2 regions of the Mesorhizobium sp. HAY1-8B genome follow, and region 2 is predicted to be linked to the other one. Evidence: riboswitches for the same ligand, from Rfam matches in the RefSeq annotation. Region 2 holds a riboswitch; the other holds the start of a gene.
What was found. A riboswitch is a leader RNA that binds a small molecule or an ion and turns the genes downstream of it on or off. The one in region 2 is predicted to bind thiamine pyrophosphate.

Region 1 (8,594 bases), 5.1 Mb from region 2:
AGGATGACGGTGCCGGCAAAACCAGCGACCAGTTCCTGCAGCAGTTCCAGCGTCTCCATGTCGAGATCGTTGGTCGGCTCATCGAGCACCAGCAGGTTTGCCGGCCGCGCCAGCACGCGCGCCAGGATCAGCCGCGCCCGCTCGCCGCCGGACAGTTCGCGCACCGGCGTGCGCGCCTGCTCCGGCTTGAACAGGAAATCCTTCATGTAGGAGACGACATGGCGCTGCTCGCCGTTGATGACGAGGTTCTCGCCGCGCCCGTCGGTGAGGTATTGCGCCAGCGTCTCCTGCGGGTCGACCGCCTCGCGCTTCTGGTCGAGCGTGGCGATTTCCAGATTGGTGCCGAGACGCACCGAGCCGGCATCCGGCGCCAATTCGCCGGTCAGCATCTTCAACAACGTCGTCTTGCCGGCGCCGTTCGGCCCGACGAGGCCAACACGGTCGCCACGCTGGATGCGGGTCGAGAACCCCTTGACCACGGTAAGGTCGCCAAAGCTCTTCTCGATGTTCTTCGCCTCGATCACCAACTTGCCGGATTCGGCGGCATCGCTCGCCACCATGGTAGCGTTGCCTTCGGCGCCGCGATGGCCGCGGAAGCGCTGGCGCATGGTCTGCAGCTCGCCGAGGCGGCGCATGTTGCGCTTGCGCCGCGCCGTCACGCCATAGCGCAGCCAATGCTCCTCGCGCACGATCTGGCGGCCAAGCTTGTGTTGCTCGCGCTCTTCCTCCTCCAGGATGAGATCGCGCCATTCCTCGAAATGGCCGAAACCCTTGTCCAGCCTGCGGGTCTGGCCACGGTCGAGCCAGACAGTGGCGCGCGACACGCGTTCGAGAAAGCGGCGGTCGTGCGAGATGACGATGAGCGCCGAAGAGGTGCGGACGAGCTCTTCTTCGAGCCATTCGATGACCGACAGGTCAAGATGGTTGGTCGGCTCGTCAAGCAGCAGAATGTCGGGTTCCGGCGCCATGACGCGGGCCAGGGCGGCGCGCCTGGCCTCGCCACCTGAGAGATCGCCCGGCCGCTCTTCGCCCGACAAGCCAAGATGCTCCATCAGATAGGAGGCGCGGTACGGATCGTCGGCGGGCCCGAGCCCCGCCTCGACATAGGCGCGCACGGTGGCGAAACCTTCCATGTCGGGCATCTGCGGCAGATAGCGGACGGTCGCGGAAGGTTGGCGGAAGACTTCGCCGTCCTGCGGCTCGATGAGGCCGGCGGCGATCTTCAGCAGCGTCGACTTGCCGGAGCCATTGCGGCCGACCAGCGCGATCTTGTCGCCGGCCGAAGCGGTCAAGGCGGCGCCGTCGAGCAGCGGCGTGCCGCCGAAGGTCAGTTTTATCCCATCGAGATTGAGAAGAGGCGGGGCCATGTCAGCTTTCGGGCAAAGGATAGGGATGGGCGAGCAGCAGCGCGCGGCCATGGCCGAGCGCGATATCGAGGCGCCCCCCGGTTTCATCGAACTTGACCTCGTTGGAGATGGTCAGTGATGAGCCGAAGGCCACCTCGACCTGGTTCAGCGGCCATTTGGCTCCAGTGACGGTCAGGCCGGCAAGTTCCGAAAAGCCGAGGATCGAAAACAGCGTGCCGTCGGCATAGTCGAAGCCGGCCTTTCCCAACAGCAGGGGCACGCCTTCCTGGGCGCCGCTGGTCAGCAGCACCTCGGTTCCGGCCTCGGCCAGGCGCAGGGCGAGCGCCAGATGCAGGAAGGCATGGTCGGCACGCTTGCCGCCGAACGCGCCCGCCAGCACAAGGCGGGTCGCTCCGCGCTCGAGTGCGGCGGCGATGGCAAGTTCGCCATCGGTCTTGTCTTTTTCCGCCGGGAAGGTCTGGCGAGGCACCGCGGCGAGGTCGTCCGGCAGATCGGCCGGCACTGAATCGAAATCACCCACCCACAGTTCCGGGACAAGGCCGAGCAGCCTGGCATGTCCGATACCGGCATCGGCGGCGATCACGCGCGAGCCCTCGATCTGGCGGTCGAGCCGGGGCGTGCGGATGAGATCGCCGCCAAGCAGGATGGTGAATGTGCTCATATCTGGTGGCCTGTACCAGCCCGGCAGCGGAAACGGAAGGCGGCAAACTCCCACTTGCGCGGTTCCTCGGCCGGGCCTATGTGTCGAAACGCTCTAACGGGGTGCCGGACGCGATCTTTCGCGGACCGGCTGAGAGGCAGTCTCGCCAACCCGCTGAACCTGATCCGGTTTGTACCGGCGGAGGGATTAGACGTTTCGGACAGTCCGACGCCTCAATTCCTTGTCACGCGAACGAAGGAGGCGCCGATGCGCACGCTTTTATACTCTCTAGTCTCAGCCGTGGTTGTTGCGTTGTCGGGGCCGGCCTTGGCCAAGGACAAGCTCACCGTCTACACCTATGAAAGCTTTACCGCCGACTGGGGTCCAGGTCCCGTGGTGAAGAAGGAATTCGAGGCCGAATGTGGCTGCGATGTCGAGTTCGTCTCGGTTGCCGATGGCGTGGCGCTGCTCAACCGCGTCAAGCTCGAAGGCGCGTCGACCAAGGCCGATATCGTCCTCGGCCTCGACACCAATCTAACCGCCGATGCCAAGGCCAGCGGGTTGTTCGCGCCGCACGGCGCGGTGAGCGACGTCAACGTGCCGGGCGGCTGGAGCGACGATACTTTCGTTCCATTCGACTACGGGTATTTCGCTGTCGTCTACGATACCGAGAAGCTGAAGAGCCCGCCCAAGAGCCTGAAGGACCTGATCGAAGGCAGCGCCGACGACAAGATCGTCATCCAGGATCCGCGCACCTCGACGCCGGGCCTGGGCCTGTTGTTGTGGGTGAAGTCGGTCTATGGCGACAAGGCGCCGGAGGCCTGGGCCAAGCTCAAGGCCAAGGTGCTGACCGTGACGCCCGGCTGGAGCGAGGCCTATGGCCTGTTCACCAAGGGCGAAGCGCCGATGGTGCTGTCCTACACGACGTCGCCGGCCTATCACATGGTCGCCGAGAATACGCAGCGCTACCAGGCGGCTTCCTTTGAAGAGGGCGAATACCTGCAGATCGAGGTCGCCGGCATCACCACGACCGGAGCCAAGAACCCGCTGGCGGCAAAGTTCATCGCCTTCATGACCGGACCGAAATTCCAGGACGCCATCCCCGAGACCAACTGGATGTTCCCGGCCGGCAAGACCGACAAGCCGCTCAACCCGGCCTTCGACAAGCTTGTCAAGCCGACCAAGACCTTGCTGTTCAGCCCGGAGGAGGTCGCGGCCAACCGCAAGGCCTGGGTCGATGAATGGCTGGCGGTGATGAGCAAGTAGATTGGCCGTATGATCGAAAGATGATTGCTCTGCGGCGCCCCCCTCTGTCCTGCCGGACATCTCCCCCACAAGGGGGAAAATCGGATGCCATCGGTGATTTCGCCAATCGCCGACGCAGCGGGTATGAGCGAGGCGCGGAAACTGCCAAACTCCCCCCTCGTGAGGGAGTTGTCCGGCAGGACAGAGGGGGGCGCGAAGGAACGCGACGCTCGCTAGAGGCCTTCTGGGCGGTCCAGCGTGCAGCGCGCTGACTCCCGCATCGCCGCCGGCATTGCCGCACTCGTCGCGATCACATTGCTGATCGGCGGAGCGTTTGCCGGCCTGCTCGTCGAAGGCGCTCATGACTTCTCGGGCGCATGGGCAGCCTTCGATTTTTACCTCTTGCGCGTTGTCCGCTTCACGCTCTGGCAGGCGATCCTTTCGACGCTGCTTTCGGTTATCCCGGCACTCTTCGTTGCACGCGCCCTGTCGCGGCATCCGCGCTTCTTTGGCCGCGCCTTCATCCTGCAGCTCTTTGCCGTGCCACTGGCGCTGCCGGCGATCGTCGCGGCGCTCGGCATCCTGGCGCTCTACGGTCGCGCCGGCTACCTCGCCGGGCTGTTCAGTGCGATTGGCGGCCGAGGCTGGCCTGGTATTTACGGCCTGTCCGGCATTCTCGTCGCCCATGTCTTCTTCAATCTACCGCTTAGCGTGCGATTGTTGCTCGAGGCGCTGCAGACCATTCCCGCCGACCAGTGGCGGCTGGCGAGCCAGCTCGGCATGGGTGCGCGGCCGGCGTTCCGGCTGATCGAATGGCCGACGCTGCGCGCCGCTCTGCCCGGCGTCGCCGGGCTGGTCTTCATGCTCTGCATCACCTCCTTCACCATCGTGCTGACACTTGGCGGTGGGCCGGCCGCGACGACGCTGGAGGTCGGCATCTATCAGGCGCTGCGCTTCGATTTCGATCCCGCGCGCGCGGTCGCCCTGACATTGCTGCAGATCGCCCTGACCTTTGTCGTGGTGCTGGCGCTGACTCGACTTGGCGGAAATGTCGTCGGCGACACCAACCTGCCCGTCGCGCCGCGCCGCTATCTCTCCATCAACGGGACGGAGGCGTCGCTCAACGCCGTGCTCATCGTGTTGGCACTGCTGTTCGTTGTCGGGCCGATGGCCGCGACCGTGGTCGCCGGTTTGGGCGCCGATCTCAGCCGGCTGGCAGGCGAGGCCACCGTCCAGCAAGCGACACTGACCAGCGCGGTGCTCGCTTTCCTGTCGGCGCTGCTTTCGGTGATGCTGTCGCTGGCGCTCACCATGGCGCGGCGAGCGCTGGCGCTGAGCCGCCGCGCCGGGCCAAGGACATTGCTTGAGCATGCAACCGACACCGGCGCGGGGTTTGTGCTGGTCGTGCCGCCCATCGTCATCGGCGCCGGCTGGTTCCTGTTGCTGCGCCGTGCCGGCGATGTCTTCGCCATCGCCCCGGTGATGGTTGTCACCGTCAATGCCGTCATGGCGATGCCGTTCGCGCTGCGCGCCGTCCGCCCAGCCTATGACGCGGCGAGCGAGCGTCACGAACGGCTCTGCGCGCTGTTGGGTATCTCCGGCTGGGCCAGGCTGCTTCTGGTCGACTGGCCATCACTGCGGCGTCCGCTCGCCACCGCTTTTGCTTTCGCCATGGCACTTTCGCTCGGCGATCTCGGCGTGATCGCGCTGTTCGGCAGTGATTCCGTGCAGACCTTGCCCTACCTTCTCCTGGCGCGCATGGGCAGCTACCGCACCGAGGACGCCGCCGGCCTGGCGCTGTTGCTTGGCTTCGTCTGCCTCGCATTGGTGCTGGCCGCGGATTGGCTCGGCAGGGAAAAGGTCGGCAATGTCTGATGGGGCAATGGACAGGAAGGGCGTTCCGGTGTGGCTGGACAAGGTTTCGTTCAGCTATGGCGAGGCCCCGCTCGCCTTCGATGTCGCGTTCGCCGCAGCGGAAATCACCGCCATCATGGGGCCGAGTGGTTCGGGCAAGTCGACGCTGCTCAACCTCATCGCCGGGTTCGAGACGCCGTTGTCCGGCCGCGTGCTGATCGGCGGGGCCGATGTCGGCGCCGCGCCACCGGCCGAACGGCCAGTGTCGATGGTGTTCCAGGAAAACAACCTTTTCGCCCATCTTTCCGTCGAGCAGAATGTCGGGCTGGGTCGCTCGCCGTCGCTGCGGCTGACCGAAGCGGACCGCGCCGATATCGCCGGGGCGCTTGCCCGCACAGGCCTTGGCGGCAAGGAAAAACGCTTGCCGCGCGAACTCTCCGGCGGCGAGCGCCAGCGTGTTGCCCTGGCCCGCGTGCTGGTGCGCGATCGCCCGGTGCTTTTGCTAGACGAGCCCTTCGCTTCGCTCGGGCCGGCCTTGCGCGACGACATGCTCGATCTGGTCGCCGGTGTGCATGCGGAGCGCGGCATGACGGTGCTGTTCGTCACGCACCAGCCGGAGGACGCCCGTCGCATCGGCCAGAATGTGGTGTTTCTGGACAATGGCATTGTGGCGGCCACCGGCAGCGCGGGCGATTTCTTTGCCGGGGCTGGTCCCGACGCCTTCCGGCGCTATATCGGTGCCAGTGCCGGGAATGCCGTATCACGAGATATTGCCCGGAAGCGGACATAATTTACGGTCAAACCGGCATCAGGCGATGGGGCGCTTGCTTGCCATGGCAGAAGTAGTGTGGCTAGGTCCGCCCTACTTGTCCGGCACAAGCCGTGATTTGCCTACAGCATCCGCCACACGTCCGGAGGGACGCGTGACGGATGCTGTAGAAGTTTGTTTTTGCGCATGACAGGTTCCGAAGATCGCCCCCGATTTTCGTGATCATGCGCCGGGACCTGAAAGGAAGCCGTTCTGGCGATCGGCGTTGACAAGCTGCGAATGAATCCGCTGGCGCGCTTTGTGGCGCTGGCCGGCTTTGCCGTGGCGCTTGCAAGCTGCCAGATGTTCACGCCTCCGGAAGTCCAGGAATCCGGCTTCCAGCCGTCCGACAAGCCGATCACGGTCGACAATGTCGCCGCCAACAACAAACTCGCGGAACTCGCCAAGGCGCAGCATCCGCGCATTCTGGCCACCTATGGCGGCGAGTATTCCGATCCCAAGCTCGAGCGCATGGTCGCCAAGGTGGTCGGCAATCTGACCGTTGTGTCGGCGAACCCGACCCAGACCTACCGCATCACCATCCTCAACTCGCCCAACGTCAACGCCTTCGCGCTGCCGGGCGGCTATCTCTACATCACGCGCGGGCTGCTGGCGCTGGCCAATGATTCGTCCGAGCTCGCCGCCGTCATCGCGCATGAGATGGGTCACGTCACCGCCAATCACGGCCTGCAGCGCCAGCAGCTCGAGGCCGAGGAAGGCCTGGCGACCAAGGTGGTCTCGGATGTGCTGGGTGACAGCCCGACCGCCAAGGCGGCACTGATCCGTGGCAAGCTCAGGCTTGCTCAGTTCTCGCGTAACCAGGAGCTGGAGGCCGACGCCATTGGCATCAAGTCGATCGGCGAAGCCGGCTACGATCCCTATGCCGCCGGCCGCTTCCTGCAGTCGATGTCGGCCTATACCGATTTCCGGTCGATCAGCGGTGCCACCGATGCCAGCCTCGACTTCCTGGCCACGCATCCCAACACGCCGCAGCGCATCGACCTGGCGCAGCGCCATGCCCGCCAGTTCGGCGCACCCGGCGTCGGCACGCGCGACCGCGATTCCTTCCTCGCCGGCATCGACGGCCTGCTCTACGGCGATACGCCGGAGGAAGGCTATGTTCGCGGCGAGACCTTCCTGCATCCGGGGCTTGGCGTGTCGTTCACGGTACCGGACGGCTTCATCATCGACAATTCGGCGGCAGCGGTGACGGCGACCGGACCGGGCGACATCGCGATCCGCTTCGACGGCGTTTCGATCGACAAGAACCGCGCCTTGACCGACTATATCAGAAGCGGCTGGGTGGCTGGCCTCGACGACAGCACGGTCAAGCAGGAAACCATCAACGGCAACGAGGCGGCGACCGCGCATGCCGGCGCCGAAGGCTGGCAGTTCGACATCGCGGTGATCCGCGCCGGCGGTCAGGTCTACCGGCTGCTGACCGCGGCACCCTCGGCCAGCACCTCGCTGGATTCTGTCGCGCGCTCGGTCAGCGGCTCGTTCCGTATCCTGAGCGCCGCGGAGAAAGCAGCCTTGAAACCGCTGCATATCCGCGTGCTCACCGTGCAGCCGGGCCAGACCATGGGCACGCTCGCCGCGCAGATGGTCGGCGTCGACCGCAAGCTCGACCTGTTCCGGGTGCTCAATGCGCTGTCGCCGGGGGCCGCGGTTTCGGCCGGCGACAAGGTCAAGATCGTCACCGACAAATAAGCCGGTCGCGCGGGATCAGGCGGCTGTCGCCAGAAACTCCGGATTCTGCTTCACCAGCGCGACCTTGAGCTTTTCCATGGCGCGCGCCTCGATCTGACGGACGCGTTCCTTGGAAATGCCAAGCGTCTCGCCAAGCGCCTCGAGCGTGGCGCCCTCGTCGTTCAGCCGGCGCTCCTCGATGATCCTCAGTTCGCGTGCGTTGAGCGCGCGCAGTGCCTCTCGCAGCCAGAGCGAGCGGCGCGCGACATCGATCTTGTCGCCAACGATCTCGTCGGGCAGCGGATCCTCCGAGACCAGGAAGTCCATGCGCTCGGTGCCGCCCGAATCGTCGGCTAGCGGCATGTTGAGCGAGGAGTCGGGTGCCGACAGCCGCGAATCCATCATCGCCACATCAGCCTCGGAAACGCCAAGTGCAACCGAAACTTCGCGGTAGAGAGTTGTGTTGGAGAGTGGCTCCGCGCCGTTCGCCAGCCGGGCGCGCAGGCGCCGCAGGTTGAAGAACAAGGCCTTTTGCGCCGAGCTGGTGCCGCCGCGCACGATCGACCAGTTGCGCAGGATGTAGTCCTGCATCGAGGCGCGGATCCACCACGTCGCATAGGTCGAAAACCGCACTTCGCGTTCCGGCTCGAAGCGGGCGGCGGCCTCGAGCAGGCCGACATGGCCTTCCTGGATCAGGTCGCCGAGCGGCAGGCCGTAATGGCGGAATTTCGAGGCCATGGAAATGACCAGCCGCATGTGGGCGACGGTGATGCAGTGCAACGCGTTCTGGTCGCTGTCTTCCTTCCAGAGCAAGGCCAGCCGATGTTCCTCATCCCGCTCGAGATAGGGGGCCTTCATCGCCGCGCGGACCATGATCCGTCCTGCCGTGTCTTCCATCATGAGGCGCTCCCTGGTTCAGGCGATACGAATTGCGAACTTGGCAGGGCACCGGTTGAAATCGCGGCGTCGCGCCCTAGAACAGCCAAAACTG
Region 2 (8,594 bases):
ACCGCATAGACCGCGAGATTGTGGAAGGAAAAGGCCGACAGCAGGTAGAGCACGTGGCCGGCAAGGTAGCCGGCATAAATCGGGTGCCGCACGATACGGTAGGCGCCCCCCGTCATCACGCCACGGTTGCCGGGCAGGATGGCAAAGGAACGGCCAAGCGATATCTTGCCCCAGATGACGAATAGCAGCGCCGCGAACTGCAACGGCGCGGCGATATAGACTGGAACGAGCGCCGTGCCAGGTTCAAGGCTGATCAATGCAACCCCGAAACTGGCGCTGACGGAGACGATGACCGTAAGCGGATTCCAGTCACGCGTCACCGGACGCCGCGACAGAAGCAGCCAGGTGAAGGTGAGTATCTCGGAAATCGCCATCAAGGCGGCGTTGAGCCGGGTCGGATCCTCCACGACCTGATAGAGGCCGCGATAGACGAACAGCCCCGCGCATGCCAGGGCACAGGCGCGAAAGAAGCCTTCGCGCAGGTCGGCAAGGATCTCGCGCTTGCGCACGTCGGACAAGATCCCGTCCCGGCTGGCGCTTGAAAGCGTTTCACTTTTTGACGTGAACAAGGCAAACACCCCGATGATCCCTCGGCGGGACCATTGCATGCAACCATTGCCGTGCGGTTAACCGGCAAGATTGAATCGGGATTGACGGGATAGACCCGAAGGCTGGAGAAAGACGCGCCCCGACGCCAAGCCGACGTAGCGCACCGAGCGCCACCGGCTGACGCGCATCCAGCCTCAACCCAGATATGAATTTGCGAAATACCTGGCGAAATCCGGACGTTGCGTCAGAACCTTGCCATCGGCGTCGCGCAAAATGCCCGCAGTGAAGAGATAGCCCCCGATCGCGTCCATCTTGGCGGGGTCTAACGTGCCGATGGCACCGTTTTCCGCGCGCAGATAGTGTCCGTCGATCAGCGCTTTCAGCGACGCCTCGATCAATGACGGATTGGTCAGGGCATCCTTGTTGGCCGCGATCAGCAGCGCGGAGGCTTCTTCTGGATGATCGACGGTGAACTGATAGCCGCGCCGCGTTGCCTGGACGAAGGCCGATGCCAATGCCGGGTTTGCTCGGAGATACGCTTCGCTCGACGAGATCAGCGTCGTGTGCTCGTCGGGGACGCCGTAGTCGGCATAAACGAAACTGCGCTGCTTGACGCCTTTGAGTTCGGCCTCGACGCCTTCCCAGGTCTCGACCTCCAGCGTGAAGTCGACCGAGCCATTGGCCAGCGCCTCATAGGCGGAGGTGCCGAGCGTCACCGTCTCGAAATTGCCCTTGCCGCCGTCATGGCGGATGATGGTCGAGATCAGCGCATTTTCCCAGGCGCTACCGAAACCGCCATAGATCAGGCCGTCGAGGTCCCTCGGGCTTTTGATCTCGCCGCGCGTCGCATTGAAGACCACCCGGCCGGTTTCGGCCTGCACCACCGCATAGACCGCTTTCAGGTCGGCACCGGCGGTCCTCTGGGTGAAGAGGCTGATGGTGCCGTTGATGCCGAAATCGGCAACGCGGTTGGCGACCAGCGTGCCGGCGCCGGTGTCGCTGTAGGGCAGGATATCGACCTCGAGACCGGCCTCGCGGTAAAATCCCTTGTCACGGGCGACGAACAGCCCGATGTGGTTGGTGTTGACGGTCCAGTCCAGTGCGACAGAGACTTTTTGCGTTGCCGCGAAGGAGCGGCTCGATCCCGCGACCAGCGGAAGACCACTGGCAAGGGTGAGCAGCAATGCCCGCCGGCGCGTCAAGTCAGTCATGGTCATGTCCTTTGGATGGTTGAGGGTTGAGCAAAATGTCGAGGATCTCGGCCTCGAGTGCGCTGGCCTGTTGCGCGGCAGCGCCGATCGGATCGCGCGGGCGCGGTAGTGGCACCCTGATTTCCCGCAGCACACGGGCCGGGCGCGCCGACAGCACATAGATGCGGTCGGACAGGAACACGGCCTCGCGCACATCGTGCGTGATCAGCAATGCCGTCCAGCGATGATGCCGCCACATCTGCTCGAGCCAGCGCTGCATGGCCGCGCGGGTCAGCGCGTCGAGCGCGCCGAACGGCTCGTCGAGCAAAAGCATGTCGCGCTCCTGCACCACCGTGCGCAAAAGCGCCGCGCGCTGGCGCATGCCGCCCGAAAGCTGTGCCGGAAAATGCCGCTCGAAGCCGGCAAGCCCGAACTCGGCAAACAGCGGCGCGACGCGAGCCCGCGCCACCTTGCGCCTGGTGCCTTGCACTTCCAGCCCGAGCGTCGTGTTGTCGATGATGCGCCGCCACGGCATCAGCGCGTCACGCTGCGGCATGAAAGCAAAATGCCTGCCATGATCGTCGAGCGGCACGCCGTCGAACAACATGTCGCCTTCGCCGTGCTCGGCACCCGTCAGGAGCTGGAACAGCGTCGACTTGCCGGCACCCGAAGGCCCAAGGATGGAAACGAATTCGCCGGCGCCGACGCTGAGCGAAATGTCGGCGAGGACGTCGAGCCCACCGAATGCCTTGCGCACATGCCGCAATTCGAGCCGGCTCATCTCTGCGCCCCCTTCCCCGCCGGCTGCCGGTCGGCCCGTTCCCAAGGCATGGCAAAGCGCTGAACGAGCGCCGTCAGCCCGAACAGGACAAGTGTCAGCGCGGCGCTGACACCGACGGCGGCCAGCACCAGGTCGGGGCGGAAATTGTTCTTGGCGTTGAGCATGTAGATGCCCAGCCCTTTCGCCGCACCCGCATATTCGGCGAAGATGGCGCCGACCACCGCATAGGTGATGGAGATCCGCAGGCCCGCGAAAAAATAGGGCAGCGCCGAAGGCAGCCGCGCCAGCACGAAGACGCGCCAGCGCCCTGCCCCCATGGCGCGCAGCATCTGGCCGATCTCGGCCTCGGTCGCCTCGTAGCCCTGCACCAGAGCCACCAGCATGGGAAAGAAGGTGACCAGCGCGACCAGCATGATCTTCGGGGTCAGCCCAAAGCCGAACCACAGCACCACCAACGGCGCGATCGCCACCAGCGGCAAGGTCTGGCTGATGATGAAGACAGGAAACAGAGCGCGCCGCAGCGGCTGGAAGAAATCGACCAGCATGGACAGCAGAAAGGCGGCACTGAGCGAACAGGCAAAGCCGATCAGCGTGGCGCGGATGGTGGGGATAGCGTTGTCGACCAGTGCCCCGCGATTGAGCATCGCCTGTTCGAAGACGCGTGACGGCGCGGGCAAGATCGTCGGCTTGATACCGGAATAGGTGGCATAGAGCTCCCACGCCACAAGCAGCAACCCGACCGAGATGACGGCGGGTATCGCCTTGGCAAGGGAATCCGCGAGCGGGCGCGGCACTGATGATGAGACCACGGGCATAACCTTTGACGGGGTCGCGCGGAAGCGCGGCCGGCTTAGACAGCCGACGGGCTGTTGGCCGAAACCGTGACGTCGAGGGTTACGTGGCCGGCGCCCGGCCCGAAGCGGCAGAAGGCTTCGTTCAGTGCCGAAAAGATCGCGCCCGTGTCGCCGCGCAGTTTGGTGCAGAAGTTCTTGGAACGATCGTAGACGCCGGACTGCTTGAGGAAATCGATGCAGCCATAGATCTCGTCCATGTGGTCGCCCGTGCCCATCACATAGAGCGAGAATTGCGCCGCCGCCGGCTGGCCGGTGGCAGCAGCATTGCGCACTGCGGTGATGGCGGCTTCCTTGCGTGGGCCGAGCGGCCCCACAGGTCCGCCAAACGCGTCGGAGCGGCAGATCGGATCGTCCGGCTCGCCCGGGCAGCCGCGCGAAATGGCCGCCGACAGCACACAATGCTTGCCGCTCCGCGCCGCCGCCACGAACAGATCCCGCAGCGCCGGGAACAGCACTTCGGGCGGCCCGACCAGCAAGGTCGAGATGTCGTCGGTCTCGATCCTGAGCCTGTCCCGGTAAGGATCGAGCGCGCCGAGCGCACCAAGGATGACGCCAACGAAATCGTCGGCCATGGGATATAAGGAAATCTGTGCGCCTGAAAACATCGCCCGCCTCGCTCCGCTGGTATTACCCAGATCAGCTTCTAGGGTCTGTGGGCTTGCCGCCCCCGTCTCAGCCCCGACCGTACGGAGCACCCCTGTGGATGGACGCGTTAAAGCACCATTCGAGCTGAAGGGGAAGCCGTTTTTTCAGCGCACTGGCCCAAAAACACTGCACCAGATCTGATCACAAGATGGACGCCGGAGGGTCCTCTCCGCGCGAATTTTATCGGGAACCTTCGCCACGCCGCGAGGTTGACCACCAGTCGCAACGCGACGAGTTCACAGAAATGGAGACAGAACCATGTTCATGAAAATCCTCGCAGCTTCGGCGTTCACCGTTGCCCTTGCCACATCCGCGATGGCGCAAAGCAATAGCGCAAACGGCACGGACGGGTCGGGCGGCAGCGGCCAGTCGATCACCGTGGACCCCAGCACGCCGGCGTCACCCAATCCGGTCGATCCGGCGGCGACCAACAGCACCACCACCGCCCCCGGCGACATGAATTCCAATGCGGATAAGAACTGCCCGACCAATCCCCAGGGCGCGCAGAGCGATGCCAACGGCAACGCAACCGCACCTACGGTGAACGACAACAACTGCGGCAAATAATTTCGATCGCAGCCAGGGAGGTCGCGGAGCGCAAGCGCCGCGACTCTCCGCGTTCAGCGAGCTCAATGGCGACGCTTCAGCAAGTCCCTGGTCCAGTCGTTTCTCGCTGGAAACGCTATTTCAGAACACGGCTGCTGACGTGAGCGCGCGCGAAAGCGGCGCGCATTTTCAAGAGCCGTTTGACCAGGCGGCCATAGATGAGATACCGGACCCTCCCATCGGCAAGATCGAACTCCACGGTCCCCCATCGTGCGACCGGCACTTGTCCGGTCGGCGGGCCTAGCCGTCCGATCTGGAACGCCAGCCTGACCTTGCGGCCGGCGACATCCAGATAGATCCCTGGAATATTGCCCAGCACATGCCACAACCGAGCGACATGCTCGATCGACATGGCCGGCGAGATCATCGTGTGGGCCGATTCAAGCCGCGCCCAGATGAAATCGCCGGCCGGCTGCGGTTTTCCCCAAAGGCTGCCTTTGCAGTAGGCTGGCGCCACCTCGCTCACCAGCGTGCGCATCGCGCTTGCCAAGCCGTCGATCAGGGCCCGCCGCGACGTCCAGTCTGTTTCCGAAAACGACACCTGCCCAAGGATGTCGCCGTCGTCGAAGGCGGCGGACATCTGATGCAGCGTCACACCGCCATGAACGGCATGCTGGCCGTCCACCGCCAGGCGATGGAGAGGATGCGGGCCCCGATAGTTGGGCAGCAGCGCCGGGTGAAGATTGAGCCCGCCCTTGGGAAAGATGTTCAGCAATTGCTGTGGGACCAATGTGGGGAAAGCATAGCAGATCAACACAGCGGCCCTGACCTGCGACAATTGCTTGCCGAGCGTGTCCCAATCATAAGGTCGCGCAAATTCGATCAGCCTTACCGGCGTGTCGCCGACATAGCGCCTGAGCAGCAATCTGCGTTTCAGTCTTCGGCGTAAATTGCTGATGCTGAAGTGTTTTGGGCGCCGACGCAACCCCGGCACAACAATCGCACCGATGCGATGGCCTGCTTCAAGCCACCCTGCCAGCAGCGGCCCGGTATAGGGGTTGACGTCGAGTATGAACACGGCCGAAAGCCGGTCTTGCCCGGTCCGCGGGCTCAAAAGCGGCACCCTCTCAAAGCGCCTGTCAAGCCGATCACCTCATTCAAACGGCGGTCGAGCCTGGCCTTTTCGGGGCGGGCGACCGCACCTGCCAATGAAGGCTGTCGATCAGGTGGCCTTGATTTGCGAAGGCGGTATCAAGGCGGTGACGTCTGAAAGGCGGCCCTTTTTCACCAGGACTGGCTTCCGATAGATCTTCTTCATGCTCACCCCCGTCAGATCAGCCCGCGCAATTTCGGTAGATGCCACCTCCCGTCAATCGCCATGCGATGGCTGGTCGCGCGGCAATCGGCAAAGCAATTATAGCCCCATGCCGCGCGAAAGCCTATCCGTAAACCTATGAGACGGCCTTCTCACGAACAGGCAGCTTCCAGCCTGGCCTGACGAAATGGCAGGTATAGCCGTTGGGGTATTTCTCCAGATAATCCTGATGCTCGGGCTCGGCCTCCCAGAAGGCACCGGCCGGCGCGACTTCGGTAACGACCTTGCCGGGCCACAGACCGGAGGCATCGACGTCTTCAATGGTGTCTTCGGCGACGCGCTTTTGCTCGTCGCTGGTATAGTAGATCGCGGAGCGGTAGCTCATCCCGACATCGTTGCCCTGACGGTTGCGCGTCGTCGGATCGTGGATCTGGAAAAAGCGCTCCAACAGTGTGCGATAGCTGATCACGGCTGGATCGAAATTGATCTCGATGGCTTCGGCATGGGTGCCGTGATTGCGGTAAGTGGCGTTGGGTACGTCGCCGCCGCTATAGCCGACACGAGTGGAGATGACGCCAGGATAGCGCCGTATCAGATCCTGCATGCCCCAGAAACAGCCACCGGCAAGCACTGCGCGTTCGGTCGAAGTCGCCATGTCACGTCTCCTCAAGAAAGCAATTCAGAAGAAACGGTAGCCGTTTCCGACCTGAATTGCACAACAACAAATTGGATTTCCCATAAATGGGCATTGTCGGCGGCTTCGTCCAGCCGACTGGAAGTGAACGCGGCGCCTACAAGGGGCGTGTGACCATGCACGAACGAAATATCACGATGCGGGAACGGGATCGGGCCGCGCGACAGGCTTCAGCTGTGCGGATGCCGGGTTCGGCTGTCCACGGCAAGCGGCAGATAGCGCGTGCCAGGCGGAATAGCGGCAAAATTGATTGGCACGGGCGGCGCCTTGCGCGACCAGTTGAAAAGAACGGTCTTGACCGGGATGTTACCCAGCCATGCCCGCAGCGACAGCGGCACACCACGCCCCGACCAGACCATCAGCATGCCGTGGTCGCGCAGCCGCTGCCTGGTGATCCACGGCGCGAACCGCATATTGAGGTCGGTGAAGATCGACGGCTTGTCATAGGCATTGAGGCCAGCCAGCATGGCCAGATTGGTGTCGCCGCCGACAACGTCGAGCCGGCCGGGCACCGCCGCGTGCCAGACCGCCTCGGCCTCGTCCGAGATCGGCTGCGCCGGCCAGCAGACGGCATCCATGCGTCCTCGCACATTGCAGTCCGTCCAGCGGATCGCCGCATAGGCGGCCGACATGGTGACGATGCAGGTGAATGCGCAGATCGCCAGCCTTCGCATCTCGAAGGCGCCGAGTTGGTGGCCGAGGAAGGCGAGCACCACGACGCCGACAAGATTGTACATCGGCGCACCCCAGGATTCACCGGTGCCGGTGAACAACGAGGCCAGCATGATCAGGACCGCCGGGCCGAGCCCCATCCATACGAGATAGACCAGAATGCCGCGTTCGACGGACGCTTCGGGGGCAGGCGAGCGCCGCAGCAGCCCTGATATCGACAGCACCAGGAGAAAGCCGGAGAGCCCGGCCATCTGGACACCGATGTAATACAGGCGCGCACGGTGTTCAGTCACCCAGGCGTCGCGGTCGGCGAAATAGGTCAGCGGCAGGAAATCGATGCGGTAGAGTTCAATTGCCAGCGGCGCGGCGACAGCCAGAAAAACGGCGAGGCCGAGCCATGGCCAAGGCGTCGCAAGCCGGCTGCGCGCGCGTGCGTCGGACAACAGCCAGAGAGCGCCGAAGGCAAGCAGCAGGCCGGTGGAGAACTTGGCATAGAGTCCGACGCCCGACACCAGTCCAAGCGCCAGCCACCAGCCGGGCCCACCGCCGCGGCCGGCGCGCCAAAGCAGCCAGCATATGGCCGCCCAGAACGGCATCTGCGCATAGTCATGATTGAATTGCGGGGTCGGCCAGCCGAAGAAATAAACCGACGGCATCAAGAGCACGGCGGCCAGCGCGCGGGTTTGGCCGAGCATGTCGCGGGCCAGCAGATAGACCAGGACGAAGGTCGACGAAATCGTCAGTTGGGCGAGCAGATATTGTGGCCAGCGGAACGATCCGGTCAGAAGATGGCTGGTTTCAAGCAGCCAGCCGGGAAGCTGCGGATGCTTGTAGGTCAACAGCATCCATTCGCGGCCCCACATGAAACCTTCCACGACATCGCCAGGCGGCGCGGGGTCGATCAGCGCCGGCACCACCGTCCAGCACACGATCTGCACCAGGCACAAGAGCGCCAGCAAATACCAGGGATGACGAAGCAGGCCGGACCAGACCGACGAACGGTCGATGCCCACGACAAGCAACCCGGCCGGCAGCCAACCATCTATGGAGTCGTCAATTCCCGTCATGCGGCGCTTAAATCACACCGACCGGTTTGCCGAACAGCCCCAACGTCAAAGCTTACGAAAAAGTATACTTGCAGGCCATTGCAAGACCAAGATTGAGCAGGAATTTCAGCGCTCCGTTGCCCTCCCCGACAGAACAACCCGCATATCTGATCCTGTCTGAACCTTCCGGATACTCGATGCGTCACCAGCATGCCGTCATCCACCACCGCGCGTTCGATTTCTGGCTGGCGCGCGCGGCTGTCCTTGTCATCATCTGCCTGCAGCTTCTGGTCATAAACGAT

Region 1: it holds a riboswitch for thiamine pyrophosphate, as region 2 does, so the genes downstream of both, thiB (thiamine ABC transporter substrate binding subunit) here and AC1VON_RS26305 (YkoF family thiamine/hydroxymethylpyrimidine-binding protein) in region 2, are expected to answer to the same signal.

What each region holds. Positions count from the first base shown of each region.
Region 1 is NZ_CP200321.1:395,778-404,371, reverse strand. Features, by position in the region: gene AC1VON_RS02015 (ABC-F family ATP-binding cassette domain-containing protein) at 1-1,367, opposite strand, end outside; gene AC1VON_RS02010 (thiamine diphosphokinase) at 1,369-2,028, opposite strand; TPP riboswitch at 2,116-2,231, shown strand; gene thiB (thiamine ABC transporter substrate binding subunit) at 2,275-3,273, shown strand; gene thiP (thiamine/thiamine pyrophosphate ABC transporter permease) at 3,511-5,127, shown strand; gene thiQ (thiamine ABC transporter ATP-binding protein) at 5,120-5,896, shown strand; gene AC1VON_RS01990 (M48 family metalloprotease) at 6,155-7,624, shown strand; gene AC1VON_RS01985 (RNA polymerase factor sigma-32) at 7,640-8,503, opposite strand.
Region 2 is NZ_CP200321.1:5,492,504-5,501,097, forward strand. Features, by position in the region: gene AC1VON_RS26285 (methyltransferase family protein) at 1-509, opposite strand, end outside; gene AC1VON_RS26290 (ABC transporter substrate-binding protein) at 744-1,760, opposite strand; gene AC1VON_RS26295 (ABC transporter ATP-binding protein) at 1,753-2,520, opposite strand; gene AC1VON_RS26300 (ABC transporter permease) at 2,517-3,335, opposite strand; gene AC1VON_RS26305 (YkoF family thiamine/hydroxymethylpyrimidine-binding protein) at 3,371-3,979, opposite strand; TPP riboswitch at 3,970-4,083, opposite strand; gene AC1VON_RS26310 (hypothetical protein) at 4,278-4,586, shown strand; gene AC1VON_RS26315 (formyltransferase family protein) at 4,702-5,490, opposite strand; gene msrA (peptide-methionine (S)-S-oxide reductase MsrA) at 6,017-6,535, opposite strand; gene AC1VON_RS26325 (glycosyltransferase family 39 protein) at 6,745-8,313, opposite strand; gene AC1VON_RS26330 (hypothetical protein) at 8,490-8,594, shown strand, end outside.